2 linked regions of the Oleidesulfovibrio alaskensis DSM 16109 genome follow. The protein of the gene in region 2 interacts with the protein of the main gene of each other region in a pairwise test. Links are inferred from orthologs where the notes say so. Each region holds a gene or a part of one and is shown on either strand. Other genes may lie near its edges. The genes, in order: mrdA and H586_RS0114020.

The links.
Region 1: the proteins of H586_RS0114020 (region 2) and mrdA interact in binary tests that used the Escherichia coli proteins (3 or more experiments, as listed by UniProt). The link is inferred for Oleidesulfovibrio alaskensis DSM 16109 from one-to-one orthologs.

What each region holds. Positions count from the first base shown.
Region 1 is NZ_AXWQ01000006.1:61,780-76,723, reverse strand. Bases 2,425-5,414 are described here. They hold mrdA (penicillin-binding protein 2), read right to left. Parts: upstream 4,829-5,414; coding sequence 3,020-4,828; downstream 2,425-3,019. Other genes in these bases: mreC (rod shape-determining protein MreC), read right to left, coding at 5,360-5,414; H586_RS0105360 (hypothetical protein), read right to left, coding at 4,812-5,276; rodA (rod shape-determining protein RodA), read right to left, coding at 2,425-3,023. Also shown: atpH (ATP synthase F1 subunit delta), read right to left, coding at 1-273; atpF (F0F1 ATP synthase subunit B), read right to left, coding at 270-848; H586_RS0105380 (ATP synthase F0 subunit B), read right to left, coding at 881-1,297; H586_RS0105375 (bactofilin family protein), read right to left, coding at 1,479-1,841; more of rodA, read right to left, coding at 1,908-2,424; more of mreC, read right to left, coding at 5,415-6,235; H586_RS0105350 (rod shape-determining protein), read right to left, coding at 6,255-7,295; H586_RS0105345 (TIGR01212 family radical SAM protein), read left to right, coding at 7,393-8,472; H586_RS21005 (methylated-DNA--[protein]-cysteine S-methyltransferase), read left to right, coding at 8,574-9,200; H586_RS19920 (alpha-amylase family glycosyl hydrolase), read right to left, coding at 9,213-11,189; H586_RS0105330 (hypothetical protein), read left to right, coding at 11,310-11,636; H586_RS0105325 (hypothetical protein), read left to right, coding at 11,633-11,929; peptide-methionine (S)-S-oxide reductase MsrA, read right to left, coding at 11,937-12,440; peptide-methionine (R)-S-oxide reductase MsrB, read right to left, coding at 12,444-12,893; H586_RS0105290 (enoyl-ACP reductase FabI), read right to left, coding at 13,920-14,684; H586_RS0105285 (phosphoribosylaminoimidazolesuccinocarboxamide synthase), read right to left, coding at 14,715-14,944. UniProt on the Escherichia coli protein: Catalyzes cross-linking of the peptidoglycan cell wall. Responsible for the determination of the rod shape of the cell. Is probably required for lateral peptidoglycan synthesis and maintenance of the correct diameter during lateral and centripetal growth.
Region 2 is NZ_KI519494.1:427,742-442,774, forward strand. Bases 5,470-8,548 are described here. They hold H586_RS0114020 (penicillin-binding protein 1A), read right to left. Parts: upstream 8,182-8,548; coding sequence 5,758-8,181; downstream 5,470-5,757. Other genes in these bases: H586_RS0114015 (DUF4139 domain-containing protein), read right to left, coding at 5,470-5,615; H586_RS0114025 (hypothetical protein), read right to left, coding at 8,189-8,548. Outside these bases: ilvN (acetolactate synthase small subunit), read left to right, coding at 1-61; H586_RS0113995 (phosphate acyltransferase), read left to right, coding at 75-998; buk (butyrate kinase), read left to right, coding at 995-2,113; H586_RS0114005 (TetR/AcrR family transcriptional regulator), read left to right, coding at 2,239-2,802; H586_RS0114010 (iron-containing alcohol dehydrogenase), read right to left, coding at 2,893-4,062; more of H586_RS0114015, read right to left, coding at 4,062-5,469; more of H586_RS0114025, read right to left, coding at 8,549-8,764; H586_RS0114030 (ArnT family glycosyltransferase), read right to left, coding at 8,764-10,359; H586_RS0114035 (aldehyde dehydrogenase family protein), read right to left, coding at 10,531-11,913; H586_RS0114045 (NAD(P)/FAD-dependent oxidoreductase), read left to right, coding at 12,217-13,608; H586_RS0114050 (hypothetical protein), read left to right, coding at 13,783-14,010; H586_RS0114055 (hypothetical protein), read right to left, coding at 14,120-15,033. UniProt on the Escherichia coli protein: Cell wall formation. Synthesis of cross-linked peptidoglycan from the lipid intermediates.

The sequences.
Region 1 (14,944 bases), on a different replicon or contig from region 2:
TGCCAGTCTGCCCTTGTCTGCAAGCAGGTTGCAGAAGTTGCTGACAGTCTGGCCTGCCCCGGCGGCTTGTAAAAGCTTGGCCAGAACCGCACGCTTCTCTTCAATGCTGAAGAGCGGGTTGCGGAAGAGTCTGGCAAGCGCGGGAGATTCCTCCACGGCCTTAGCAACGGCGGAGAGCTCGGAACCGAAAGCATCGAGTTCGGCAAGCCCCTGCTTCTGCCCTATGGCAAAAAGCGCCCTTGCATACCTACGAGCTGCGATGTTGCCGGTCAATTGAGCACCACCTTTGTTAAGTACTTGTCAATGAGCTTTTCCTGCTCGTTACCGTCCAGCCGTTCTTTGAGCAGCTTTTCGGTCGCATCAACAATCATGTCCGCCAGTTCTTCGCGCATGGCGTCCTTGGCGTACTTGACTTCGTTTTCTGCGGACTTTTTGGCTTGTTCAACGATTTGTCTGGCGGAGGTCTCCGCCTTGCTGATGATGGCCGCCTTCAGCGCCTCACCCTGAGCCTGATACTCTGCGATAATGGCTTTGCGCTCATTTTCGAGATCCGCGATACGCTTTTCAACGTCGCCAAGCTGTTTCTTGGCGTCGGTTTTGCGCGTTTCCAGATCGTTGAGTTCCTGCTCGATTCCTTTGCGTCGGCCGCCGAAGAAAGCAATAAGCTTCTTGCCGGCCGCGTAGTAGATGATTGCGATGAATATCGCAAAGTTGGCAAGCCTGAATCCGAGGTTGGTCCAATCGTAATGGTGTTCCCCGGAAGCGGCTTCACCGCCGGCTGCCAGCGCAACGCCCGTGGCCAGGAGCATCACGCCAAGAACTAACAACAGTTTTCTCAGCCCTTTCAAAGCCGAACCCTCCTTCACTTTCGCCGTAAGTGTTACCCGAGGACCTTGGCAGTGGCCTTTTCCGCCAGGGCGCCCACTTGCCCTTTCAGCGTTTCCATAGCCTCTTGTACATCCTTGGCAACCTGCTTACGGGAAGCTTGCAGGATGGCCTGTGCCTCCTCGGAGGCTGCTGTGACAAGCTCCTGCTCCCTGGCGAGACCCTGCTCTTTCTGGGCGTCGCGCACTGCGGATGCATTGCGTCTTGCTTCAGACAGGGCGGTCTCATAGTTGCTGAGCTTCTGGTTGGCAGCATCAAGGAAACCCTCGGTGTCGCCCACCAGCCCCGACATCTTGTCAGCCCGCTGCTTGATGATCTCCCTAATTGGCCGGATAAGGAGAGCATTCAGCACCAGGAGCGTGACAAGAAAGTTCACCAACTGAATCAGTAAGGTGAAGTCTAAATTGATCATGCCTGCTCCCTTGGTGAGGTTGTGAATTTAAGCTCAAAGTCACGATGGGTTTAGCCAATATAACCCATTGTGTCAAAGCCTTTTTTGGAAATTTGTGAGTGCTTGTGAAAAATTTCCTGAATTTAACTGTTTGTTTTATCAGTTTATTCATATTCAAAAGGGCCGCTGTGCGGCCCTTTGTCTACTGGTCTGCAGTCTCGGGTGGAGTACCGGAGTCTGTGGCTTTCATCACAACGTCGCCCTGCAGCACCGCACCTTCCTCGATGACAAGTGACGGTGTGTTAAGGGTGCCCATGACGGTGGCCGTCCGGTGCAGCACGGCTTTTTTGCCGGCGGTGACAGTACCCTGCACCTTGCCGCTCACGATTATCTGGCCCACCTGAATCTGGCCCTGCAGGTCGGCGTCCTTGCCGACAATCAGTGTGCCCTGCGAGCGGATTTCTCCGGTAAAGGCTCCGTCGATGCGGACAGAGCCCTGAAAGTCCAGCTTTCCGTTGTATACGGTTCCCGCGCCCAAAAAGGCGTTGATTTCATCTTTCGACATTCGTGCATGCTCCTTACTGGATCGCGAAAAAAGAGGCATGTTCAGCAGCCCTTTTCATGATGCGGCTCATGATGCTTTAAAGACAAAGCGGCGCATGGAGACGTTCAGCACCAGACCTATCAGACAGAAATTGACGATAGTGGCGCTGCCGCCGTAGCTGATGAAAGGCAGGGGGATACCCACCACAGGCATCAGCCCGACCACCATGCCCATATTTATAAGAATTTGCCAGAAAAAATAAAAAAACACGCCGGCGCACAGAAAGCTGCCGAAACGGTCTTTTGCATCGCGGGCGGAGTTGAATATGGCCAGCAGGAACAGGCAGAACAGACCCAGCAGAATCATGTTGCCGATGAATCCCCACTCTTCGCCGAAAACCGCCACAGCAAAGTCTGTATGCTTTTCGGGCAGAAAGCGCAATTGTGACTGGGTGCCGCCCAGAAAACCCTTGCCCCATATCTGCCCGGAACCGATGGCTATCTGCGACTGGATGATGTGGTAACCGGCTCCCAGCGGATCGCGTCCGGGATCGAGAAATGTGAGTATGCGCTGTTTCTGATAGTCGTGCAGCACAAACCAGCCCAGCGGAATGAGCGGAGGCAGGGCGATGATGCAGGTTTTGAAAACATGCCGCGCAATGCCGCGGTACAGTATGACTCCGCCCACGTTGAGCAGCACGTTGAGGGTGGTGCCGAGGTCCGGCTGGGTGACAATGAGGGCGGCCGGAATAAGGCATATACCCAGTATTTTGAAAAGTTCACCCCAGTCCAGCGGTTCGCCCCCGCGGGAAAGCAGTCTTGCGGCGATGATCAGCGTGCTGATTTTTGCCAGTTCGCTGGGCTGCAGGTTGAAAAAACCAAAGGAAAGCCAGCGCTTGGCGCCGTAAACCGTTACGCCGAAAAGCGGAACGGCCACCAGCAGCAGCAATGTGACAATGAATACAGGCCACGCCAGACTTTTAAGGTGGCGGTAGTCGAAAAGCATGACGGCCAGCATGCCGCCCATGCCCACAGCCCCCCACAGAAGCTGTTTGCTGTAGAATGAGGAGACAGCGATGCCGTCGTCCACGCGGAACCCCGATGCCGAATACAGGTTGGCCACGCCCACGCCGAAAAGCAGCAGCGTCATGGCGATGAGCCCCCAGTTCATATGAGTCAGAATGCGTCTGTCTATGGGGCTCATTGGCTGTCAGCTCCCGCTTCTCCGGGCACGCCGAAGAGGTAGTCGAAAAGTCCTTTCACAATGGGGCCTGCGGTGCTGCTGCCACCACCGCCGTGTTCCACCATGACCACAATCACGTAGCGTTTATCGTCTTTCTGGCCCCATGCGGCCATCCATGCGTGGTCGCGTTCCCAGTATTCCATTTCTTCTTTTTTGCGGCGCTCTTCGCCCACAATGCGCACCACCTGCGCCGTGCCCGTCTTGCCGCCGATGACGGCGTCGGGTCTGCGAAGCCTGCGCGCCGTGCCCCGCGGAGCGTCAACGGTATCGACCATGGCTTTCAGGATGACTTTGCGCGCATCAGCCCCGATGGGAATTTCATGCTGCACCAGCGGCTTTTCGTCCACGAGAATCTGGGGTTTGAGCAATTTGCCGCCGTTGAGCAGGGCGCCGATAAAGCGTGCTATCTGCAGAGGAGTGACCAGAGTGAACCCCTGACCGATCGAAATATTGAGCGTTTCGCCGCGGTGCCATACCTCGCCGAAGCGTTTACGTTTCCATTCCCGCGAAGGTACCAGCCCCGAACGCTCATGGGGCAGGTCTATGCCGGTCAGTTCGCCGAATCCGGAAGCCTTGGCAAATTCCGCAATGCGGTCGATGCCGATTTTGTCGGCCACATCGTAAAAATAGACATCGCACGATTCCACAAGCGCCTTGTGCAGGTCGGTGTGCCCGTGTCCCCATTTTTTCCAGCAGCGAAACACGCGGTTGCCCATGGGATAGCGTCCGTTGCAGAAAACAGTCTCCTTGGGGTCGACCACTTTGTCTTCCAGCACCAGACCGGCCATGAGCAGCTTCCAGATGGAGGCGGGCGGATATACGGACTGGATGACTCTGTTCTGCATGGGGTGGCGCGGGTTGTCGCGCAGTTCTGCCCATTCCTTGCCGGTCAGGCCGCGGGCGAAGGCGTTGTTGTCAAAGGCCGGCGCGGTGACCAGCGCATGCAGCTGACCTGTGTCGGGATCAAGCACCACAATGCAGCCCGACTGGCCTTCAAGCATTTCAAACGCCTTGTGCTGCAGGGCCAGATCAATGGTCAGGTTGATGTTTTCACCGGCCTGAGGGGCCCGCAGTATGTGGTGAGTCAGGTCGCGGCCCACCACATCCACTTCCATCTGACGCAGACCCTTCTGGCCGCGCAGCCGGTCTTCTAAAACCAGTTCCAGTCCCTGTTTGCCCACAGTGTCGCCCAGCGCCAGTTCGGGACGCTGCTGCAACTGTTTTTCGTCTGCTTCGCTCACATAGCCCAGCAGGTGTGCCAGTTCCGGCCCCGAAGGATAATAGCGCCGCGGCCGGACAATTATCTCCAGACCGGGCCAGCGGTTTATATTGGCCTCTACCGCGGCCAGCAGCTCAAAGGAAATATCCGGAACAAGGATGAGCGGCTCGAAGGATTTAACCTTGCGTTTGTCGCGTTCGTAGCGCTGGGTTATCTCCGTCAGGTCAATGCCGGTCCACTGGCTTATCTGGGCCAGTGTGGAGGGAATGTCGTGGCAGTCTTCACGCACCAGTCCCAGACCGTAGGCCGGACGGTTTTCTGCCAGCAGCATGCCGTATCTGTCGCGCAGCAATCCGCGCGGCGCGTACATCTGTTCCTGCCGCAGACGGTTGTCACTGGCCAGACGTGCGTAATCTTCACCTTTGTGTATCTGCAGATACCAGAAGCGCAGCGCAAAAACCAGAAAGATAAGCGCCACAAGCCCCTGAAGCAGCATGAGCCCTGAACGCGGGGGCTGGAAGCCTTCCGAATCAAGCTGGACTTTCATCGGGGGCGAACCTTTTTCTGGCCTGCATGACCAGCAGCCAGCAGGGCGGGATGACAAGAGCCTGTATAATGCTTTCGTGCATAAGGCGACTCTGGATGAGGGATATATCCTGCAGCATGGCCATGACGGAAATCATGCCGAAGTGTGTCAGCCCCAGACCGGCGGACAGCAGCAGAACAAAAGAAATGTTTCTGGCCTCGAAAAGCCAGCGTCCTGCCTGCACCAGTACTGCGGCACCCAGATACTGTCCCACGGCGGGGCCGAATGACATGGTTCCGCTGCCTTCCTGAATCAGTGAAAAACAGATGATGATCCAGAATGTCTGGATGGGGCGTTCTTCCTGCAGCGCAATGATGAGCCCCGGCAGCAGAAAATCGATGCCGGGAACCAGCTTCTGAGCCCATATGGCGGCTGCAGCGTACACAAGCCACCAGATAACATTGCGCATTGTCCGAGTTCTCTTGCGGTGTTTGCGGGTCAAAACGGTGCCGCCCCGCGGAGGGGCGGCACAAGTATCGTCCGGTGCAGGCGCTAGCGCGTGGCGTTGGCGTGCGCTGTATGCGCTCCGGCCTGCGGGGGCGTTTCCACTGCGTGAAACGCGGCATGCGGTCCTGCCGGGCGTTGCAGCAGCAGCACTTCTTCCAGCCGGTCTATGCCGGCCAGCGGAACCGCGTGCACGGTCTGAAAGAGTGAGATATCGGAATGTTCAATACGCACTATGCGCGCCACGGGCAGGCCTTTGGGATAGGCGCCCGCCAGTCCGGAAGTTATGAGCGTTTCGCCTTCTTCCAGCTGCGCATTGAGCGGAACAAACCGCAGAACAAGTTCCGAGCGGGCCCCTGTGCCCATCAGAATGCCCGGTGTGCGGCTTGCTGAACCGAGCACGGCAATACGGCTGGCGGGGTCGGTGATAAGCTGCACCGTGGCCGTGAAAGGCCCTGCCCGCATGATTCTGCCCACAACTCCCTTGTGTGTCACCACGGGAGTGTTGGAACCTGCTCCCTGAAGGTAGCCCTTGTTCAGCATAATGCTGTCAAGAGCGGCTTCGGAACCGAGGCGCTGGGCAATGATGCGGGCTCCCACCCGTTCCCACTCCGCAGGAGCGGAAAAACCGTTAAGGGCGCGCAGCCGTAAAAGTTCCTGCTGTTCTTCTCGTGCCTTTGCCAGTTCAAATGAAAGATCTTTCACCTGAGCTGCCAGGCGTTCGTTCTGCTGGCGTACATCGACCAGGTACAGATACTGTTCCCAGAAATCCACGGCGCTTCGGTGAACCCATTCGCCCGGTTTCAGAACGGCCCCTGCAAACTCAAGCCCCGTGTGCGAAGCGGCATTGTCAAGAACACCGGTCCGCAGGTTCCATGTGTACAAACCCAGATACGCGAAAAGCACAGCAAAAAGTACGGCCAGAATGCGTTTGGGCGAAACGTTAATCGATTGCGACCTCCTTCAGGATGTCCAGATTGTCCAGCGCTTTGCCGGTACCCACAACAACGGTGGAAAGAGGATCGTCCACCACGGTGATGGGCAGCGATGTCTCTTCGCGCAGCAGCTGGTCAAGCCCCTTGAGCAGGGCGCCGCCGCCGGTCAGCACTATGCCGCGGTCCACTATGTCCGCTGCCAGTTCCGGCGGGGTCTGTTCCAGCGCCACACGCACTGCCTGCACTATGGAGTCCACCTGTTCGGATATTGCCTTGCGTACCTCTTCCGAGGTTATGGTGATATTCTGGGGAATACCTGTCACAAGATCGCGTCCTTTAACCTCGAGCTGCTGCTCGGGGTCCATGGGGTAGGCCGAACCGGTTTTGATCTTGATTTCTTCGGATGTGGATTCGCCTATGAGCATGTTGTACTTGCGTTTGACGTGCGTCATGATGGCTTCATCCATTTTATCGCCGCCCACGCGCACGGAACGCGAATACACCACGCCGGAAAGCGAGATGACAGCCACTTCCGTGGTGCCGCCGCCGATGTCCACCACCATGTTGGAGGTGGGCTCCTGAATGGGCAGATTGGCGCCGATGGCGGCTGCCATGGGTTCCTCGATGAGGTAGACTTCGCGCGCGCCGGCACTCTGGGCCGATTCCTTTACCGCGCGTTTTTCCACCTGTGTTATGCCCGTGGGCACGCAGATGATGATGCGCGGACGCACCAGACGGCGCGAGTTGTGCACTTTGGAAATGAAATGGCGAAGCATGGCTTCGGTAATTTCAAAGTCGGCAATGACGCCGTCTTTCATGGGACGGATGGCCTGTATGTTGCCGGGGGTGCGGCCCAGCATGCGTTTGGCGTCATGCCCGACGGCAAGAACGACATTGCCGCCGCGGTTATCTTTTTTTACGGCGACAACGGAAGGCTCGCGCAGAACGATGCCTTGTCCTTTCACATAGACGCAGGTGTTCGCGGTGCCCAGGTCTATAGCCAGGTCGTTGGAAAACATACCCAGCATAAAATCGATTGCTTTAGACATGTATGGTCTCGCTTGCCTCGGGGGGGATGGATGCGTAATCAGTTTCTGGTCAACAGCGTGTGCTTCCAAATTGTCCGACTTGTCAACTGGAAACCCGATGAACAGATATTACCAGCTTTCTTCGTACTGGCGCCACCGCTACGGGGCGCGTATTCAAAAAATTCCTCTCGATGCGGGGTTCACCTGTCCCAACCGCGACGGAACCCTGTCACACAGCGGATGCGTGTTCTGCAATCCCGGCGGATCCGGATCGGGACTGGCCCGCAAGGGTCTTACCCTGCCGGAGCAATGGGCACATTGGCAAGGCATTTACGGGCCTCGCCACAAGTCGGGGCTATACATAGCCTATTTGCAGTCATTTTCCAACACGTATGGCCCGCTGGAAAAGCTTGAGGGCGTACTTTCTCAAATCGAAGGGTTCACCGGTGTTGTAGGAGCGGGCATAGGCACCCGCCCTGACTGCCTTGACGAGCAGCGCCTTGACCGGATAGCCCGTAGTATCGGGCGCATCGATGCGGCGCTTGCTGCTTCGGGTATACAGCCGCAGGGCATTTGCGGCAAGGCCGGAGCGGAGGTATGGCTTGAACTGGGGCTGCAGAGTTCCAGCGATGCCACGCTGCGGCGCATAAACAGAGGCCACGATTTTGCCTGCTTTGTCAAAGCCGTACATATGGCGCATGAGCGGGGCCTCAAGGTGTGTGCGCATCTGATAGCCGGTCTGCCCGGCGAAACCGGTGCCGATTTTGCCCGGACTGTTGCCGATGTGGCAGCCCTGCCGGTGGCCGGCGTAAAGTTTCATGGCCTGTATGTGGCCGAACATACCGCCGTGGCAGCGATGTGGCGCAGCGGGGAATACCGGCCCATGGAAATGGAAGAGTACGCGCAGGCGGTCGCTTCCGGACTGGCGGTACTGCCTGCCGGCGTTGTCATACACCGTCTGACAGGCGACGCCGCGGAAGGCGAACTGCTTGCCCCGGCATGGAGTGCCGACAAGCGCGGCGTCATAGCCCGCATAGAGGCAGTCATGCGGCAGAACGGCCTGTGGCAGGGGTGCAGGGCAGACGCGCCACACAGTACGCCGTTATGGTTTTCGCAGCAGCACATGCTGCCGGCCGCCATGCACGACCGGTGGCGCCGTTCGGTTGAGGAACACTGCCGCGGCAATGCGGCAGGCTGAGCTTTGCGACGGCCGCTGCTGACGGCGGCGCTGTGCCTTACGGTACAAGCCGCAAAGCGAACCTGATTTGTGTGCAACCGTTAACGCGACGGGGGTAGGCTATGTACGATGTCGAGATACTGGTGAGCGGCCCGCTGGCCATGCTGCTTGAATGGAGCGGCCCTGATGGCGCGCCGGACGGGCCCGCCTGTGCGGAGCCCTGTATTGCCCGTGTGGGGCTGCGCTGGTCGGCAGGACTTGACGGAAGCGGTCTGCTTACGGGGGCAAAACTGCCCCGGCCCGGCGCGGAAGCCGGCGACCTGCTGCCCCGTACTCTCGTGGCATTTTCCGGCAGCGTGCCGGACGGCATGCATAACGGTGCGGCGGAACTTTCGGCCACCGGCAGCCGCATGCTTGAGGCGCTGGACAGTTATGTACAGCAGGGCAGAACGCAGTGGCCACAGGTTGATCTGCCCATGGGCGGACTTACCCCGTTTGCCCGCAAGGTGCTGGAAACGCTGCGGCACGAGGTGCCCGCCGGCAGTACCGTCACATACGGGCAACTGGCCGCCATGGCCGGCCGCCCTGCAGCCGCCCGCGGGGTGGGGCAGATAATGGCCCGCAACCGCTGGCCGCTTGTCATTCCCTGCCACAGGGTTCTGGGCAGCAAAGGGGCCATGGTGGGGTATACGGGTGCGGGCGTAGATATGAAACGCTATCTGCTGCAGCTGGAAGGGGCTTCACTGTAAGCGGGCAGGCTGTCAGGCCAGAAGCAGCGCACACCACGGCGGCAGAGTGACCGGTATGTGTGTTCCCGCGGCAAAGCGGTGGGGCAGGTCTGCCTCATCTTCCTGTGTATGCGGACTGTGCCAGCGGCGGTCGGCCGTGCACAGTGCCTGACTCCACGCCTGCTGGCGGGCCAGCGGGGCCGTGGCGGCGTCAATGCTGAACGTGGCTGCCTGCGGTCCGCAGTTGAGCAGCAGCCACGAGCTGTAAATCCTCGCGGGGTCGGTTCTGCCGGTGCAGATGACCTGCGGATGGGGTCTGCTTACATACAGAGTCTCAAATGAAGGGCTGTCCAGCGAGGGCAGGGTCTGCCGCAGCCGTATGCACCGCCGGTACAGGTCGCGGACAGTGGCATGATACCGGGTGTCCTGCAGGTGCCATGACAGCCGCGAGTTTTCAAAAGCGGCCGGTGAATGCGGTTCCGGTGCCGTGGCGCACGGCATCCAGCCAAAGGCCGCTGCTTCGCGCCGTCTGCCCTGTGCCACCTGCCGGTTCAATTCCGGGCTGTGATCCACAAAAAAGTGGAAGGGGGCCGGATCATCGTATTCTTCTCCCATGAAAATCAGCGGAACAAAAGGTGAAAGCAGCAGGGCTGCAGCGGCCATGCGCCGGGCTGCAGGACAGGTGAGCGCGTGCAGACGCTCGCCCGAGGGACGGTTGCCCGTGACATCGTGGTTCTGCAGATAGACAATGACCTGTGAAGGCTGCAGACCGCGGGGCTGGTCTCCGAAAGGTTGCTTGCGCCACGGGCACAGCTGCCCCTGCCTGAACCAGCCGCGGGCGAATATTTCTGCCAGCGCGTCCACAGGGCTGACAGCCGCTGCCGGGGGGCACCGTTTCTGAGCTTCTTTGCATTGCTGCCCTGCTGCAGGCGGGGTCTGTGCCGGTTTTGCAGCGTTTTGCGCGGTGTGGAACGCCGCATAGTACCCGCAGGATTCGCCGGTAAGCCGGGCATGTACTGCGTGGTGAAAGTCGTCACTCCATTGTGCGGCCATGCCGTAGCCACCGGCGCTGCGTGGTGTGGTCAGGTGTATTTCGTTGCGGGTGCTTTCCGCCATGATATGAAGCCGCCTGCCTGAGGCGGCGGCCAGCACCTGCGTTTCCCGCGTGAGTGCGGCGAGAATATGCTCTGCGGAATCGTCCTGCACATACGGGGTGGCGTCCAGCCGCAGTCCGTCCATATGAAAATGCGCCATGAGTCTGAGACAGCAGTCCAGAAAATAACGGCGTACGGCCTGAGCTGATGATCCGTCAAATGAAGGGCAGGCCCCCCACGGAGTGTGGTGCCGGCGGGAAAGGTAGGGGCCGAATTTCGGCAGGTTGTTTCCCTCCGGTCCCAGATGATTGAGCACCACGTCGCCATACACTGAAAGACCCAGTCCGTGGGCCGTATCCACAAAGCGGCGCAGTGCATCGGGACCGCCCGCACGGTGATGGACACTGTAAGGAAACACACCGTCATAGCCCCAGTTCCAGCGTCCGGTTGTTTCCGTCAGGGGCATCAGTTCCACGGCGGTCACGCCCAGTTCAGCAATGCGGGGCAGACGTCCGGCGGCGGCATCCAGTGTACCTTCGGGGGTGAACGTGCCGGTATGTATTTCGTAGATGACCGCGTGAGGCATGGCTACCGCACCGAAACCGCTGTCGGTCCAGATGAAAGCGGCCGGGTCGTCCGTCATGGAAGGGCCGTCAATACCTTGCGGCTGATGGGCGGAAGCCGGGTCTGCCAGCAGCTCGTCCCCCAGCCGGATGCGGTAGAGCGCACCGGCGGGCATGGGGGCTGTTCTGGCTTCCCGCCAGCCGCCTCCGCACGCTTTCATGGGAATTTCCTGCGGGCAGGGCGCTTCGATGACAAGTACCGCGGGCTTGCGGCGTGTGGTCCACAGCCGGAAGAGCCAGCTGCCGTCCGGCAGGCGGCGCGGCCCGTGGGCCGGTACAAAGAGAGTATGCATTACCGCAGAATGCGGGCAGCGGCCGGTAAAGTCAATGTGCCTGCGCGGCTGCCGTCCGCTTGAACCGTATGCCGCCCTGTGGCACATGTGGCGGTACATAACCTTGATTATGCAGAAGCCATGAATGACAAAACGACTGTAATACCTACTGTGATGGAGCGGCTGGAAAGGCTGGATACCGGACAGTGTCTGGACATGCGCACGTATAAGCGCAACCGTTCAGTGGCCATTGTGAGAACCGGACCGGACAGCTTTACCGTGGTCGAGCGGGGCTTTCATGAAGAGATGTGGGAAGGGCTGAGTGCGGACAAAATCCGGCGCCTGCTCAAGACGCTGCTCAAGCGCGAATTTCCGCGCAGCAATAAAATACGTCTGTACACTCTTGATTCGTTTGAACTGGCCGATGTGAACCGCATGGGACACGGTTCGGGGCGGTTCGGGACATGATGGTGCACAGAGCCGGTGCCGTGCAGGAAGTGCTCCGCCGTCTGCAAAAGCTGCCTTGCGGGCAAGGGGTGGACATGCGCACGTTTAAACGTGACAGGTCTGTGCAGGTGCTGCGTACGGGCGATGATGCTTTTTGCGTGGTGCAGGACGGGTATGAGCGGCACGAGTTCACGGAAGTTTCTCTGTCCGCATTGAAAAAACTGCTCCGCAGGCTGCTTGATAAGGAATTTCCGCGCAGCAATACCGTACGCCTGTATGCGCTGTGCGACGCAAAGCCGCCTGCGGAGCCCTGAGCTGCGGTCAGCGCGGCGGCAGCACCCAGCCGCGGCGTTCGTAGTGGCATGTATATCCGCCCGGAACACGCTGCAGATAGTCCTGATGCTCCGGTTCGGCCTCCCAGAAATCGGAAACGGGTTCGACCTGTGTCACCACCTCTGCAGGCCATACGCCCGAGGCGTTGATGTCGCGGATGGTTGCCAGTGCTGTTTCGCGCTGCTGCTGCGTTGTATGAAAAACGGCCGAACGGTATGAACTGCCGATATCATTGCCTTGTCTGTCCGCTGTCGTCGGGTCATGTATCCGGAAGAAGTATTCCAGAAGACTGCGGTAAGACAGCACGGCAGGATCAAAGATGATTTCAACGGCTTCCGCATGGCCGTGGTGGTTTCTGTATGTCGCGTTCGGCACGGTGCCGCCGGTGTATCCGGTGCGCGTGGCAAGCACGCCGGGCAGCTTTCTGATGAGTTCCTGCATTCCCCAGAAGCATCCTCCGGCCAGTACGGCACGTTCGGTTACTGTTTCCATGGGCTACTCCCGTGTGGTGAAAAGGTGTGCATATTCGCCGTACCCTTCCTCTTCCAGCTTGTCCGCCGGAATAAAACGCAGTGCGGCTGAATTGATACAGTACCGCAGGCCTGTCAGATGCTCCGGCCCGTCTGTGAACACATGTCCCAGATGACTGTCCGCATGTTTCGAGCGTACTTCTGTGCGGACAAGACCATGACTTGTATCTTTTTTCTCCACTATATTCAGTTCCACAGGCCTGCTGAAGCTGGGCCACCCGCAGCCGGAATCAAATTTATCCAGTGATGAAAACAGCGGTTCGCCGGAAACGATGTCCACATACAGTCCTGCTGCTGTGTGGTCGTGAAAAGCGTTGCTGAACGGACGTTCAGTGCCGTTTTCCTGCGTTACCCTGCGCTGCTCATCTGTCAGTGCGGCCAGTGCCTCCGGAGTTTTGCGGTATTTTTGCGGCATGGGATTCTCCTGCGGTGCTAGGGGTGATGCGTATACTCTATGGCAATAAGCACGCGGGTCGGTAAGTCCAGAATCCGAGGAGGAAAGAATGGTACGGGCAGGCAGGGCACTTGGTTCAGGGGAACAGCCGGCGTAGCACAGGCAATAAAAAAAAGGGATCGTAAGATCCCTTGAATATTGCAGAATGGCGGAGAGGGAGAGATTCGAACTCTCGGTACCCTGTTAAGGTACACACGATTTCCAATCGTGCTCCTTCGGCCAGCTCGGACACCTCTCCGCGAATGCGGAGTGCTATCTAGCAGTATACGGAAGGCAATGCAAGCGGAAATGCCTGCGGATATGAAAAGAGTGCAATGCACGTGCTGCGCCGGTGCAGGGTATAAAAAAAGAGCGCAAGGCTTGTACAGCATTGCGCCCTTTAGGGAGCCGGGCACCCGAAAACTACTGTTACGGCTGCTCCCTCTCGGGCCTGACCGGATTGGCAGCGCTTCCGCCGCCCGGCTCTCTTGAAATTCTATAAAAACACAACTGCCACAGCAGCGTAAAATGGCGGAGAGGGAGAGATTCGAACTCTCGGTACCCTGTTAAGGTACACACGATTTCCAATCGTGCTCCTTCGGCCAGCTCGGACACCTCTCCGCAAGAGAGGGTTAGCTAGCAGAGACAGCCCGGCAAGGCAAGTAAAAAATGTCCCGGAGACCGGATGAGCAGTAAAATGACTGGTTGCAAGGCTGCGGCGGCACGGCGGCACGGGCTTGTGTCGTCCGTGCCGGAACATGTCGGAACATGGCAGCACGGGCGTGCCACATAAAAGGGAGTACCGGAGCACTCCCTTTCATGTCACTTTTCCGTGTCTTTCGGCGCCTTGTCATTGCGGGGCTCACGGCTCCGGAATGACGGCACTCAGCAGCTTTTGGGCAGCTTGTCCATGGGCAGTATCCGCGGAGCGAAATACAGCCACAGCACGACGATTGCCAGGGGGATGAGCCAAGCCCACATACAGACCTCCCGACGGGCGTGCGGCGTCTAAATGCCCATCACGTTGTAGCCCGCGTCCACAAACAGCACTTCGCCGGTGACGGCGCCGGAAAGGTCCGATGCCAGAAACACGGCTGTGCGGCCTACGTCCTGCGTGGTTACATTGCGGCGCAGCGGTGCGTGTTCCTCAATGTGGTTGAGGATGGTTTTAAAGCCGGAAATGCCGCTGGCTGCCAGCGTTTTGATGGGACCTGCGCTCACTGCGTTCACTCTTATGCCCCGTTCGCCCATATCTGCAGCCAGATATCTGACGGAGGCTTCTAGAGCGGCCTTGGCCACGCCCATTACGTTGTAGTTGGTTATGACTTTCTGCGAGCCGTAGTATGTCATGGTAAGCACGGAACCGCCTTCTGTCATCAGCGGTTCAAACGCCTTGCACACACAGACCAGAGAATAGGCGGAAATATCCATGGCCAGCTTGAAACCTTCGCGGCTGGTATCGATGAATCTGCCGTGCAGGTCTTCGCGCTGGGCAAAAGCGATGGAATGAACCACCACGTCCACGCTGCCCCATTGTTCTTCCACTGTGCGCACTGCCGCGGCCACCTGCGCATCGTCGGTGACATCCAGCCGGAAGGTGAATTCGCCGCCCAGCTCTTCGCTTATGGGGTCCACACGTTTCTGGATGGCTTCGCCGGGGTAGCTGAAGGCCAGCCGTGCACCCTGAGCCTTGAATTCCTGTGCAATGCCGTAGGCGATGCTTTTGTTATTGGCCACGCCAAGAATAAGAATTTTTTTATCTTTCAGCAGCATAGTCTCTCCTGAATGCCTGTATGCCGTCTGCTACAGGTTCAGAGTTTTTCCGGTCAGGATGGAGTACGCTTCCGCGTACTTGTTGCGGGTTTCGGTTATGACATCCTGTGGCAGAGCCGGTGCGGGCGGGGTTTTATCCCAGTCCTGTGCCGAAAGCCAGTCGCGCAGGTACTGTTTGTCAAAGCTTGGCTGGCTTTTGCCGGGCTGGTACCCCTGTACCGGCCAGAAACGTGAAGAGTCAGGAGTCAGAACCTCGTCAA
Region 2 (15,033 bases):
CGGCATCCGCAGCCTGTGCCGTACCGGTGTCATTGCGTTGCGTCGCGGCGATGAAGACTGATGCCGGAGGACCCATGAAGATGACTTCCATGGAAGATCTGCTGGCCGCGGCGGCGCGGACAGGAACCATGCCGCGTGTGGCCGTGGCCGCCAGTGCGCAGGATGTTGCGTTGCTGGCCGCGCTGGATGCACATGCCCGCGGCATAGCGGAGCCTGTGCTTGTGGGCGATCTGGAAGAGACACGCCGCATAGCCGGACGGGCCGGAGTGGATATTTCTGCGCTGGAATCGCACCATGTGCCGGATAGGGCCGGAGCCGTGCAGCATGCACTGGCCTTGTTCCGCGCGGGTGACGTTTCCATGCTGATGAAGGGGAACGTCAATACGGACGTATTGCTTAAAGGCGTGCTGAATAAAGAAACGGGTGTGCCGCCTGCCGGTATTCTTTCGCATGTGGCGGTGTTTTGTCTGCCCGGCGAGCATCGTCTGCGTCTGCTGACAGATGCGGGGGTTAACATTGCGCCCAACCTGCAGCGCAAGGCGGAAATAGTGCGCAACGCGCTGCATGTGGCCCGCTCGCTGGGGCTTGAGCGACCGCGTGCGGCCATGCTGGCCGCCACGGAAAAGGTTATGTATCCGGCCATGCCTGCCACGCTGGATGCGCAGATGGTGGCCCGTATGAGTGCCGAAGGGGCATTCGGTGATGCCGTGGTTTCCGGCCCCATGGCGCTTGACCTTGCGGTATCGCCCGCGGCAGTGGCGCGCAAAGGGTTTGAAGACCCGGTGGCCGGTAATGCCGACGTGCTGGTGGCGCCGGATATCGAAAGCGGTAATGTACTGTACAAGACCCTCACCACACTGCTGGACCTGCCCGTGGCGGGCATTGTGGCCGGCAGCAGGATTCCTCTTATCGTCCCTTCCCGCGGCGACAGCGACCGCAGCAAACTGTATGCACTGGCTCTGGCAGCCTACATGACCCGCAAGGAATGCACCGGATGAGTCTGATCCTGACCATTAATCCCGGATCGACAAGCACCAAGATAGCGGTGTTTGCAGCGGAAGAGGAACTTTTTGAACGTACGGTGGAGCATCCCCATGATGCCTTTTCCGGTCTGGCCGGTGTATACGGGCAGCTGGAAGCGCGGCGGCATGCCGTTCAGACCATGCTGTCCCGGGCCGGTTATGCCGATGCCCGTTTTGATATTGTGGTGGGACGCGGCGGTTTGCTGGCCCCCATGCACGGTGGTGCATGGCGTGTGAATCAGACCATGCTTGATATTCTGGAATCCGCCGCGCACGGCGAGCATCCTTGTAATCTCGGCGCACCGCTGGCTCTGGCGTTTGCCCGCAGCCACGGGGCGCACCGGAATGTACAGGCCATCATAGTGGACCCTGTGGTTACGGATGAACTGGACCCCGTGGCCCGTATAGGCGGATTGCCTGAACTGCCGCGCCGCAGCGTGTTTCACGCGCTTTCACAGCGCGCGGCGGCACGCAGGGCAGCGGCACAGCTGGGCATACGCTATGAGGATGGCCGTTTTCTGGTCGGGCATTTCGGGGGTGGCATTTCTGTAGGGGCGCACCGCCACGGCAGAGTGGTGGACGTGAACAACGCGCTGGAAGGAGAAGGGCCTTTTTCACCGGAGCGGACGGGCGGCCTGCCTGTCATGCCCGCTCTGGAGCTGGTACGCAGAGGCGTGTACTCGTTTGAGCGCATGCGCAGTATTGTGCAGCGCGAAGGAGGCATGTGGGCGCATCTGGGCACCAACGACCTGCGCGAGGTACAGCGCAGGATGGACGCCGGTGATACCGCAGCGGCGCAGATTTTCGACGCGCTGGCTTACAACAGCGCCAAGGCTCTGTGCGCGCTGTTACCGGCACTGACCGGCGCGGGGCAGGACGTCCCGTCGGCCCCGCCGGTGGATGCGGTGGTGCTTACAGGCGGAATGGCGCGTTCCGGGCGGTTCATGCAGGCTGTTTCGGACAGGCTGCGCTATCTCGGACCGGTCATAGTGCTGCCCCGTCTGGAAGAGATGCAGGCACTGGCCATGGGCGGTCTGCGGGTGCTGCGGGGTGAGGAGACCCCCGCGGAATACGGCGGCGGCATGTCCTGAGACTGCGCGGCTTTTTTCAGGGTACAGCAGGCGGGGGCCGCAAGGCTGCCCGCCTGTATACTTGACGTGCGCGGCGTATAGTAGTTTAGTGCTGGCCTTCAAATGATACAGAAAAGCGGGGCATCATGGCATCATCGAAACACCTGATACTGGAAAACGCCCGGCGGTTGTTTTCCGAAAACGGCTTCAAGGGCACAACCATCGCCCAGATAGCCAAGACGTCCAATGTGACGGACGCCGCGATATACAGACACTACCGGTCCAAGCAGCAGATTTTCGACAGCATCATCAACGATTTTTTTGATGAGTTCAGCGGGCTGATGGACAGCATCCACGAGCGCCAGAAAAGCGGCTACTGCCTTATCGAGACTCTGATTCTCGATCTGGATGCCTTTCTGGACGAGCGGGTGGTCGAGCTGAAGGTCATCATGAACACATATACCATCATGCCCAGCGCGCGGCAGATAATGGAACGCATGTACGCCCTGCTGGGGCTTACTCTTGAACGCTGCCTTGAAAAAGGCATGCGCGACGGGACAGTGCGCGATGATCTGGATATTACGCCCACGGCGTCGCTTATTGCCGTCATGCTGATGGGCATGAGCCGTCGGCAGCTGTACTGGCCGGAAACACCCAATCTGGCGCAGGAGGCGGTGACTTTCTGCCAGCGGAGTATCCGCAGCCTTTAAAGGGTATCTGCACGGCGGCCGTGCCGCTGTACGGAAAAAAGGGCTTTCCGCTTTTGCGGAAAGCCCTTTTTTATATATGCGGCAGCGGGGTCAGAGCACCCGCGTGTATATGCTGGTCACATCTTCTGCCGAAAGAGGCACTATTCTGCCCAGCGCGCGGTAGCTCAGGGCATTCTGTACCATACGGGGAATGTCGGATGCGGGAATGCTCCAGCGGGACAGACGGTCGGGAGCCCCCCAGCGCGAGAATGCCTGACGGGTTGCGGCCACTCCTTCTTCCGCTGTGGAAACACCCCATATGGTGCGGGCAAAACGCGTGAAGATGTCCGGCACGCTGTGGCAGACCTGCTCCATCCACGAGGGGAAAATCACCGCCAGTCCTTCACCGTGGGGAACCTGCGGGTGCAGTCCGCTCAGGGCGTGTTCCAGAGCGTGCGAAGTCCAGTCGCCGCCGGAAAGCCCCGAGCCTGAAAGGCCGTTAAGCCCCCAGCTGGCTGCCCATGCCAGATTGGCCCGCGCGGTATAGTCCGAGCCGTCGCGCTGCAGTTCATCCAGTGACATGATGATGGCACGCAGGATTCCCTCGCACAGCTGCAGAGTTGTCTCTTCCTGAAAGTAACCGGTGGCTGCGCGGGCCGTTCTGCCGCGGAAGTAGTTTTCCATCACATGGGTCATGGCGTCGATGCCGCCCGCGGCGGTCAGATGCCACGGAACGGAGGACTGGAGCTGCGGGTCGATGATGGATACTCTGGGGCACAGGCACAGGCCGCTCAGCGACCATTTTCTGGCCAGCGGTTCGTTGGTGATGACGGCTTTTTCGTTCATTTCCGAACCGGTGCCCGAAAGAGTGAGCACCGTGAATACAGGCAGAGCCTGTGTGACGGGACGCCGTGTTTCCACCTGTGCCCAGTAATCTTCCAGAAAAACACCGGCGGCAATGGCTTTGGCGCAGTCTATGACACTGCCGCCGCCGATGGCCAGCACGCTGTCCGCCGCAAACGCGTGTGCGGCGGCTATGCCTTTTTCCACAAGATCAAGGGAAGGATTGGGCGTGACACCGCTGAAAAGCGTATGCATCACACCGGCCCCGTCCAGTGAAGCCGTGACCTGTGCGTATGCTCCGGTACGCATGGCGGCGCTGCCGCCGGTGACCAGCAGCGTGCGGCGCACATTGTGTGCCGCCAGTTCCGCACCGGTTTGTGATACGGTATTTCTGCCGAAGACGATGCGCGTGGGCGCGTGGTATATGAAGTTGTCCATTACTGTTTTCTTCCGGCGTCCACAGGGGTGTCTTCGGGGGCGGTGACCGTTACGGCGTGGCTTATGACCCGTTCGGAGCCGGCTGGTACTGCAAGCTTCCAGACATACTGCTGTGTTTTTTCATCCAGTTCCGCCTCGGGCGAAGAACGTAGTTTCAGTTCCATGCCGGCAAGCCGCAGCTGCGGGGCGGCGTCCTGAACTTCCAGATTGACGGGGTGCTGGCGGGCGTTTGTCAGGGTGATTTCCCATGCCCATTCAAACACCTGCTTTTTGCCTATGAATCCCTGTGTTCCTTCCTGCCGTTTCTGCAGATTCATCTGCGCGGTGACCATCGGGTCGCTGCCGAAGTGAAAGGTTTCTTCCGTACCGGCAAATTCCAGACGTTGCCTGCCCGCTGTGGCTCCGTCCACCAGCATGGTGGCCTGGCCTGCGGGCAGCAGGCGGGTTTCGGGCATGGTGACCCGCGCTGTAAGAAACGCGCGGGGAGAACGGGCGGGGCGCACGGTATAGACGTATGCTGCCTGCCATGTCTCGTTAAGTACGGGTACCTGCCTGCTGCCGCCCGCGGCAAGCGAAACTGTGCCCAGATTCCACACCGCATAGGTTGATGCCAGAGACCTTTCTGCGGCCTCGGGCGCAGCGGCCAGCATGTTTTCAGGTGCGGCATCTGCTGCCATCATGACGGCTTTTCTTAACTGGACGGTCTGCTGCTGCACGGGGCCGATGTCCCAGCGGGGCAGGGGCGGCGGCGCAAGACCTGCACGGGGAGGCAGCGTGGCCACGGCCAGACGGACGTTGTTCCAGTCTGTGCCCAGTCCCTGCCGCAGTGCGGCCGCGTAGCTGAATTCAACCACATTTTTGCCGGGCACGGCGTGCAGGGTGTACAGCGGCTGCCAGCCGCAGCCGGTTGCGGTGTAGGCGTACTGCGCTGTCACCTGACCGGAGGCGGGGGTGTGCAGCTGCGCCGTGACGGCCCACACTTTTTCCGAGCCGCCTGTGGCATTGTTCAGCCGTGCTTCCAGTTCGTGCACGGCGGCCTGTTGTTTTTCAAGCAGCCTGTCTGTTTCTTCCGCCTCGGGCAGCAGGGCGGAAAGGTGTTCCGTCATGGCTTTATCCAGCCGTTCAAGTTCTGCCGTGCCGCCCACGGCCGGACGCGGCTGCGACCACATGGCAATGCGGGCTTCTATTGCCGTTTTGCGTCCCTGTGTGCGTGCCAGTGCCGCGCGGGCCTGCAGCAGCTGTTCTTTGACGGCTGCCGCGGCGGGACCGGCCTGTCCGTCGGTCAGCACCCATTCCATGGCGGTGACGGTATTGCCGGATATGTTGAGAGTAAGGCTTTCCGGGTCTGCCTGATGCGGCAGAAAAAGAGTGAGCGAGTTTTCCGCAGGCAGGGTCTGCAGGACTTCGATGCGGGCGCTTTGCGGAAACAGCGTCACTTTGAAAGGCTCTGCGGGGTGCGGCAGAGTCTGTCCGGCCATGAGTATGTCTGCGCCTGTCAGCGACAGTACAAGCGTGACCAGCAGGGCTGCTGCGGATAAGCGGTAGCGTATCATGATGATTCTCCGGTGTGTTCGGGTCGTGCCGGTGGTTCCGGCGTCATGACCGGTGTACCACAGCCTGACCGGCTGAGCCAGAACTGCCGCCATGAAAAACGCCCCGCGGGAAATTCCGCGGGGCGTTGCCGGTGCCGGCAGATCAGAACATCTGCTTCATAAGGTCTTCGCCGCTGCGGGCGTCGTCGGCGCCGTGGCGGGGGGCGGAACCTTCCACCACGGTGGGCTGGGTTCCTTCCTTGAAAGGCATGAAGTAACTTGTTTCAGAGCCGGGCCCCGCAAGATTTCCTGTTTTGCCGTCAATGCGCACCTGCACGATGCCGGGAGGCATGGGAAAATCCTGTACGGGGTAGTCTTCTTCCACACCCTGACGGTAGCCGACCACAATGGGCGATGCCGCCCGCGAGCCGGTTTCCCATTTGCCCATGGGGGTCAGGTCGTCAAAGCCCACATAGGACACCGAGACAAGGTACGGAGAGATAAGAACAAACCATGCGTCACGCTCGTCGTTGGATGTGCCGGTCTTGCCGCCCAGAGGACGTTTGAGCACCCGTGCGCGGAAGCCTGTGCCGTCGCGCACTACCTCTTTCATCAGCGACGCCATGATATAGGCGTTCTGCGGTGTCAGCGCTTCTGTCTGCTGCGGCTCAAAGGTGGCTATGGGTTCGTCCCATGCCGATTTGATGCCGGTGATCATGCGGTGTTGTGCGCGCAGACCTTCATGGGCGAACGCCGTGTATGCTTCTGTAAGGTTCAGAGGCGAAACGGCCACAGACCCGAGACTTACCGAAAGGTCGAAGGGGAAGGGCCCTTCAAGTCCCAGTGCTTTGGCCCGTTCGACAATGGCCGGTATGCCGATGTCCTGTGCAATGCGGATGGTACACAGGTTACGCGATTTGACCAGCGCGGTGCGCAGCAGCGTGGGGCCGTAGAATTCTCCCGAAAAGTTTTCGGGGCGCCATGTTTTGGCCGTGGCGTCGTCGGTATAGACAAACGGGGCGTCCAGTACCGTGGATGCCGGTGTGTAGCCGTTGTCCAGCGCGGTGGAATAGACAATGGGCTTGAAAGCGGAACCGGGCTGGCGTTTGGCCTGCACGGCGCGGTTGTACTGGCTGTCGGCAAAGGAATAGCCGCCGACCAGTGCCACCACATCGCCCGTCTGCGGTTCTATGGAAACCAGTGCCCCCTGCACTTCGGGGTACTGCGCGATGGCCAGTGAAAAGTCCGTATCAGGCGTGACGGAGGCGGCATCAAAGCTTTTGCCCGCATCGGGCAGCATAAACTGCGCCCATACCACATCGCCCGCTTTGACCACCGTACGGGCATCTTTCACGGCGGGCACATAGTCCGTCACCACGGTGGGGTCGGGCGTACGGCACCAGTGCATGGTTTCCACGTCCATCCGGCCCTTGTAGCTGCCAAAGCGCACATCGGCCCCTGCGGCCGTCACGCGGGTGACCAGCACTTTTATCCAGCCTTCGTGCTGCATTGCCGCCGCATCCACGGGGTTGTCACGCAGAAAAGCTTCGCGTGCCTCCTTGCTTTCCAGATGCTCCACAGGGCCGCGCCAGCCGCGCCGTTTTGTAGAGGCCACCAGCCCGTCGCGCAGTGACTGTTCGGCGTACTTCTGGTGCTTGGGGTCCATGGCGGTGTAAACATGCAGGCCGGATTCATACACGGCATCCTCGCCGTAGCGTTCCAGCTTGATGCCCAGTTTTTCCATGTTGTCTTCGCTCAGATAGTCGATGAGCCTGCGGCGCACTTCTTCCAGATACCATGCGCCGGTGCCCCACGAAGGATCGGCCATGGAGGTGAACACAAGCTTTTCATTGATGGCCGCGTCGTACTGCGAGGGTGTTATCCACCCGAGCTGAAGCATGCGGTGCAGCACATACAGCTGACGGGTGTATGCGTCCTGCGGGTTGTTGAGCGGGTTGTATTTGGAAGGAGCCTGCGGCAGACCGGCCAGCAGCGCAGATTCGGCTATGGACAGTTCGCCCACATGTTTGCCGAAGTAGCTGCGCGCGGCGGCTTCCACGCCATATGCCCCCGCGCCGAGATATATCTGGTTCAGGTATATGGTCAGAATTTCATCTTTGCTCAGATAGCGTTCCAGCCGGTAGGCCAGAATGGCTTCTTTTATCTTGCGCTCGTAGCTGCGTTCGGAAGTAAGCAACAGGCGTTTGATGACCTGCTGTGTGATGGTGGAACCGCCCTGCCGGATGGTGCCTGCCTGCATGTTTTTCATGAAGGCGCGCAGAATGGCGCGGAAGTCTATGCCTTCATGCCGGTAAAAGGAGTCGTCCTCTGCGGCGAGAAAGGCCAGAGGCAGATGCTGCGGCATTTCATCAAGGCGCGCCAGAAAGCGTTTTTCGCGGTAGAAATACCCCAGAATGCTGTTATCGCGCGCGTACACCGTGGTGACCAGCGGCGGGCGGTAATCGGTGATACGGGTAAAGCCGGGCAGGTCTTTGGTGGCCCATATATAGATGCCGCCCAGCCCGAGTATGCCCAGCAGGGCAAGACCTGTGACGCTGACAAGAAAGTATGTGAGAAAACGTTTCATGATATTTTTATCGGGTATGGTCGCAAAGCGGATAGCGGTTGCCGTCTTCGTCATGCTCCGGATCAAGCCCCCACGCAAGTCGCAGGCGGCCGAACATCAGGCGCAGTTCGTTTTCTGTAACGCCCAGTTCCTGCATGGCGTCTCTGACGGAGCGTGACTCCAGATAGACGAGACACTCGTCCGGAGTGAACATGGTCAGCATGCCGTTGGGCATAAACCAGAAAGGGAACAGGCGGCAATACCACGGACGTGTCTCGCGGGGAAGAGTGCAGCCTGCAGCGGAAAGGAAAAGGCAGCGGCCTTCATTGTCCGAGGCAAGGCGCAGATGCTCCCCGTGAGGGGGAAAAATGGCCTCCAGCCGTTTTTCATCGGCGGGAAAAAGGCGTTTCATACACTGCAGGAACGGTTTTGTATTGGGCTGGCTGGCAAACCCGCCCTTGTCATTGCAATGCTCCACAATGCGCTGCCATTCGCTGCGCGAAAGCGGAAAGCACAGCTCTTCATTGCCGGGCTGCATCCGGCAGCAGGTGCCGGAATGTGCGGCACAGCGGGCGCATATATGTGCATCACGGCTTCTGGCCATCAGTAACGCTCCTGTTGTTCGCGCGGCCATGTGCCTTTGAAGCCGCGCAGCACCACAATGGTGAATTCGCGCCCGGGGGCGCCTTTGTGCGTGGTGCGGTAGCGCAGCACCCTGTATGACTCAAACATGCTTTTCAGCTGTGGTTTTATGCCGTTGTCTTTCTGCACATAAATGGCGTCCCACCCTTTTTTGTCTTCAGGAGTGGGCCATAGGTCGTACTGACTCATGCGTCTGCCGAAGTCTGCACAATACGTGAACGGCTGTCCGGGTGCGTAAAAGGCAAGGGCCGCCGTGATGTCATATGATTTGGAAAAATAGAACACTTTGTCCGGACGGGGCAGACTGTTCTGCAGTTCCTCCAGTTTGCCGCTCAGGTCGCTCCAGCCTTTCAGCCGTACCGCCGGGTTGTACGCAGGCGGCAGAGGCAGCCAGTTCTGCCCGTACAGCAGCACAAAAACAAGTACACCCATGGCAACCCAGATGCGCCGCATGCGCAGCCGCGAAAGATGCCTGCCTGTTTCGCGCACAGCCTGTCCACTGCGCTCAAGCGCGGAAGCACACAGCATGATGCCGGCCACATAGCTCATGGCCGACCAGTTGGGATAGATGCGGGTGTGAAAGCTCCAGATTATGAAAAAAAGCCACAGCGGCCAGAACGCGGCGGACAGCAGCAGTGACTGACGGACTTCGTTCATGTCATTGCGCAGTCCGCTGTACATGTCGCGTCCGGCGCGCGGCGTACGCCACACACGCAGGGCGCGCCATGCGCCCACCAGCATGAACACAAACCACCACGGACTGATGATGCCGACCTGCGAGGCGATATATTCCGGAAAGCGGTCAAAGCGGATGAGCGGTTCGGGGCTGGCCGAAGCCACACCGGCCAGACCGGCCACATGGCGGAATCCCACAAAGTCGTTCTGGAAATTCCATATGAGGATGGGCAGCAAACCCACGGCCGTACCGGCACAGACGGCAGCCAGCAGCCGCGGCACCATGCCTTCTGGCAGCAGCCGCTGGCGTCTGAGTCCCAGCGCGTACAGCAGGGCCACGGCGGGCATGGCCAGCATCATATATTTGGCCAGCACACCGGCGGCCATGGAAAGGGCCAGCAGCACATAAGGCCATGGCGAGCGTGATGATACGGACATCCAGTACAGGCACATGAGCGCACCCGTCCAGCAGACCAGCAGCGGGCTGTCAGTGGTCATCAGAATGCCGGAGGCGATGAACAGCGGGGTGGTATTGGCCACAACCAGTGTCCACAGACCCAGTGCCGGACGGCGCATGAGCCGTGCGGTTCCGGCGTACAGCAGTATCTGTGCAAGGCACGAATTGAGCACGGCGGCAAAGCGCACGCCCAGTTCCGTATCGCCGAAAACACCGGTCCAGATGCTGATGAGCCACGCGATGAGCGGCCCTTTGGAATAGTAGGAAAGCTGGAGCCTGCGGGTCCAGTCCCAGTACTGGGCCTCGTCCTGCACGAGGTCAAGCTGGCCGGAGGCGATGAACCAGAAGCGTACCAGCGTTGTGAAAGATATGATGGCGGCAGCGCACAGCCACGGGCGGCGCTCCCATACGGGGCTTTTCTGCAAGAGTTTCACCTTTGGGGAGTCGTTTGGCGCGGAGTCTAGCGGCTAGCCCTGCTCCTGTCCAGTAAGCGGGGCAGAGCCTGCCTGTCCGGTACTGCACAGAGACGACGCGGCGGATAAAATCCTTGCGGAACAACGACGCCGCCTGCCGGTCTGCGGCAGGCGGCGCGGCTGTTATCTGATGATGTACCGCAGGATTTTCTGCTTCCAGCCGGCATCGGGGCTGAACCGGAACGGCAGGTCGATGAAGTTTGTGCCGCGTGTGACACTGCGCAGTCTGGAAAAGGCAAAAAATCCCGCCTCGCCGCGGTGGCTGCCCATGCCGCCGCCTGCCGCATCGCCGAAGGGCAGGGCGGGGTACACGGTCTGCACCAGCACGTCGTTGACCGCCGCTGTGCCCGATGTTGTGGCATCCAGCACTTTGCGTGCGGTAAACACATCGGTGCTGAACACATACAGAGCCAGCGGTGCGGGACGGCTGTTCACCAGTTCAACGGCCTGTTCCGCAGACTGCACCTCAAAAAGCGGCAGCACCGGACTGCGGGTGACGGAACGCATGACCGGTGCGTCCGGCTGTACGTTTTCCAGTACGGTAAAGTTGATGAACCTGCCTGCGGGGTCGGTGTCGCCGCCTATGACCGGCGTGCCGTCAGTCAGAAACGCCGCGGCTTCTTCATAGGCGGCGTTGTCTGTCATGCGGCCGAATGCGGAACTTGCGGAGGGTATGGCGCCGTGCTGCGCTTCCAGTTCTTTGCGCAGGGCTGCCAGCAGGCGTTCGCGGACTGCGCCGTGCACCACCAGATAGTCCGGCGCGGCGGCGGTCTGACCGGCGGCAAGAGTTTTGGCCCATACTATGCGCCGCGCTGCCAGCCGGATATCGGCATCTTCAAGCACTATGGCCGGATTGCGGTGTTCGGCTGTTTCAATGACGGCGGGCACAAGGTGTTCCGCAGCGGCGCGGGCAAACCGGACGGCGGTTTCGCGCGGTGCGGAGCACAGGCAGGCATCGAAACGCTGTCCGAGAATGGCCTCTGTGGTTTCATTGTCCGCAGTGGTCACGGTTATCTGTTCCGGCTTGAAAAACTGCTGCACAAGGCGCTCCACAATGCCGTTGACAGCCGGAGTGCGGGGAGAAAGTGCCAGCAGCAGCGGGGTGCCCGCGGCAAGGGCAGATACCACCGGCATAAGGGCGCGCTGTACGGGCATATCCGCGGCGGTTACGGCCACGGCAATGCCTGCGGGGCGGGGCACGCTGCGCGACCAGCCCCACATATGCAGGCGCGAACGACGCACCAGCCGTCCCTTTGCAAGCGCGGGCAGACGTTTGATCATGTGGTCGATGTCGTTGATGACGGGGGCTATTTCAGCCGCAAGCACCATGTGCTCGGAAAGTCCGGCATCCTGTGCCGCAGCTACAATAAAGCGACGGGTGTAATCATGCACGGCGCCGCGCAGGGTGCGCAGCGATGCAATGCGTCCGTCCACGTCAAGGGTGGCTCCGGACTGGAAAAAAGCTCTCTGGGCTTCCGTCACTTCGTATATGCGTTCAGGTGTCATGGTCAGGCTCCTTGGTGTGCGTGTGAAAGTGATACCCGTGCAAGATAACACGCATACTTGGAGCTGGCTAGACCGCACTGCGCTTTTTTTGCACAGGAGCATAATGCAACATGCTGTAACAGAATGAAAAAACATCTGCAGCAAGACGCAGACAGGGGGCTTGCGCCACCGCCGGCAAGGCCCGGCTGCGGCTATTGACAAATCCGCGGACCCGTGTGCAAGGTACACTAAGCCATTGTGCGCGCAGGGCAGAACATACAGGCGTGTGCGATGGTAATATGTCGTATTTACGGGAGATTATGCATGTCCAAGGCTGCAGACAATTTTGACGTGATCATTGTCGGCGGGGGGCCCGCCGGTCTTTTTGCCGCGTATTATCTGGCGGAACATTCCGGTCTGTCCGTGTGTCTTATCGAGCGCGGCAACGCGGCGCGCAAGCGCAACTGTCCCATCAACAAGACGCAGAAGTGCATCAAGTGCAAACCGTGCCACATTCTTTCCGGCATGGGGGGCGGCGGACTTTTTTCCGACGGCAAGCTGAACTTTATCCACAAACTGGGCAAGACCGATCTGACCCAGTTTCTGCCGCGCAGCAAGGCAGAGGAGCTTATTGACGAGACCGAACTGATTTTCAACCGCTTCGGCATGGACGGCCCTGTGTATCCTTCCAATCTGGAAGCTGCGCGTCTGCTGCGCAAGCAGTCGAAAAAACATGGTATCGACCTCTTGCTTATCAAGCAGAAGCACCTTGGCAGCGATTGTCTGCCTGAGCATATCGCCCGTATGTGCGACTATCTGACCGAAAGCGGCGTGACCATACGCACCGGCGAAGAAGTTAAAAACGTGGTGGCCGAAAACGGACAGATACAGGGGCTGGTGACGGATAAAGGGCAGTACACCTGCCGCGCCGTCATTCTGGCACCGGGCCGCGTCGGGGCCGACTGGGTGGGCGAAGTCTGCCGTTCGTTCGGACTGCAGGTAAGCCAGCGCGGCATCGAAGTGGGCGTGCGGGTGGAAGTGCATAATGACATCATGAGCGATACCACCGATATCATTTACGACCCCACGTTCTTTGTGCAGACAAAGACCTACGATGACCAGACGCGCACATTCTGCACCAATCCGGCAGGCTTCATCGCGCTGGAAAACTATCAGGACTTTGTCTGTGTTAACGGACACGCCTACCGCAACAAAAAGTCGGAAAATACCAACTTTGCTTTTCTTTCCAAAGTGGTGCTTACCGATCCTGTTTCCGACAATACCGGTTACGGCACCGCCATTGGCAAGCTGGCCACCATTATCGGCGGCGGCAAGCCCATCCTGCAGCGGTTCGGCGATCTCAAGCGGAGCCGCCGGTCCACATGGAACCGTATCAGCAAGGGCTACATTGAGCCGACGCTGACCAATGTGGTGCCGGGCGATATCGCCATGGCACTGCCCGAGCGCATAGTGACAAACCTTGTGGAAGGTCTGGAGCAGCTCAACCATGTGCTGCCCGGCATATCCAACGAAGAAACACTGCTGTATGCTCCGGAAATCAAGTTTTTCGCCACGCAGGTAGAGACGGACAACTGTCTGGAAACCGGCATCCGCGGTCTTTTTGTGGCCGGCGACGGGCCGGGTGTGGCGGGCAATATCGTATCTGCCGCAGCCACGGGACTTATTCCCGCAAAGGCGCTTATCGACCGTCTGTAACGACCGGCAGAAAACGTGTGCCGCCGGGCGGCGTTTCAAATGTGCGGCGGGGTCTTCCCCGCCGTTTTTTGTTGCGCGGCGTCCGGTCTTGCCTCTGTGTGCGGCCGTCTTATCTGTGTACTGCGGGCACATGTGTGCGCCGCATATTCACAACCGCAACGCGGGAGGTGTGACATGTCCTTCACCGCAGTGGCAAAGGTAGGGCGCAGCCGGTACGATACCGATCCGGCGGTGCAGATGTGGCTGGCAGGGGTGAAACGGCACATGGAGGAGCTGGCTCAGGATGTGGGGCTGGCACCTGAACTCAATGTGCGTCTTTCCGTCGATGACAGAGAAGTGCTGCTGGGTGTCAGCGAGCAGATGGATATGTATCTGCGCGAAGAACCGGGCAGCTGGCGATGAAGCCGCCGCATACGGCACAATGAAAGCCGCGCCGACTGAGGCCGCGGCTTTTTTTGGTGCCGGTGTCGTCAGCCGCGGCTGCCCGTGGCTGACCGTGCAGTGCGGGGTGCTATGGTTCCTGACAGTTTTTGCACGGCGGCTTGTATTCTGCGTCGGCCCCGCGGTTGAAATTGACCGTGGAAAATGTGCCGTGCGAAAATACGCTGGTGGCATAGGCCACCGCAAGGGCAAATAGCGCTGCACCCACGCCTATGCCCGCGGCATAGAACGGCGGTGCTGAAAGAGCCACGCGCATGAACAGCGTGGCAATGACAAAGCCGGAATTACGGAACACCGCGTGAAAGTTGGGCATGAACCGCTGCGTGATAAGCACCAGCAGAATGTCGGCAAATATCAGCACGGTGTAGAAGGTGATGAAAAAATCGTGGTGCGTGCCGTAGATGAGAAAATCCAGCGCGTCATACAGCCCTATGCTTACAAAGGCCACAAACAGCACCAGTGCGAGAATTTTTTTGCTGAGCACATAACGCATACGTTCCGTGGGATCTTTGAGATAGCCCTGAAAACGCTGTACTCTGTAATAAACACCCAGAATAACGAAGATGCTGAGTGCTGCCGTACCCGATGCGGCAACATGCAGCAGTGCCTCGGTGTCCTGCAGGACGGATATGGGTTCGTGCATCTGCGAAAGCGATTTGAAAGCATTGCGCAGCAATATAAGTGTCAGTATTTCAAGCTGCTTGCCAAGGGATTTGGTGACAGAGGTGGACAGGACGAAAATAAGGCTCATGACCTCGAGCACCAGCAGCATGGTGAACGCCAGATTGACCGCATGAAAGTGGTTTGTGGGTGTCAGCGCAGCCATCCGGGGCGGCAGCAGGCCGTGCCTGTTCATTTCTATGGTGGCGATGCTGAGCAGAAAAATAATGATGAGTGTATGCGCCACATACCGTTCCGTACGCGGGTGCTCCCAGAAGTGGTGCAGGATATCAAACAGATTGGCAGCGGGTTCAAGACGACTCA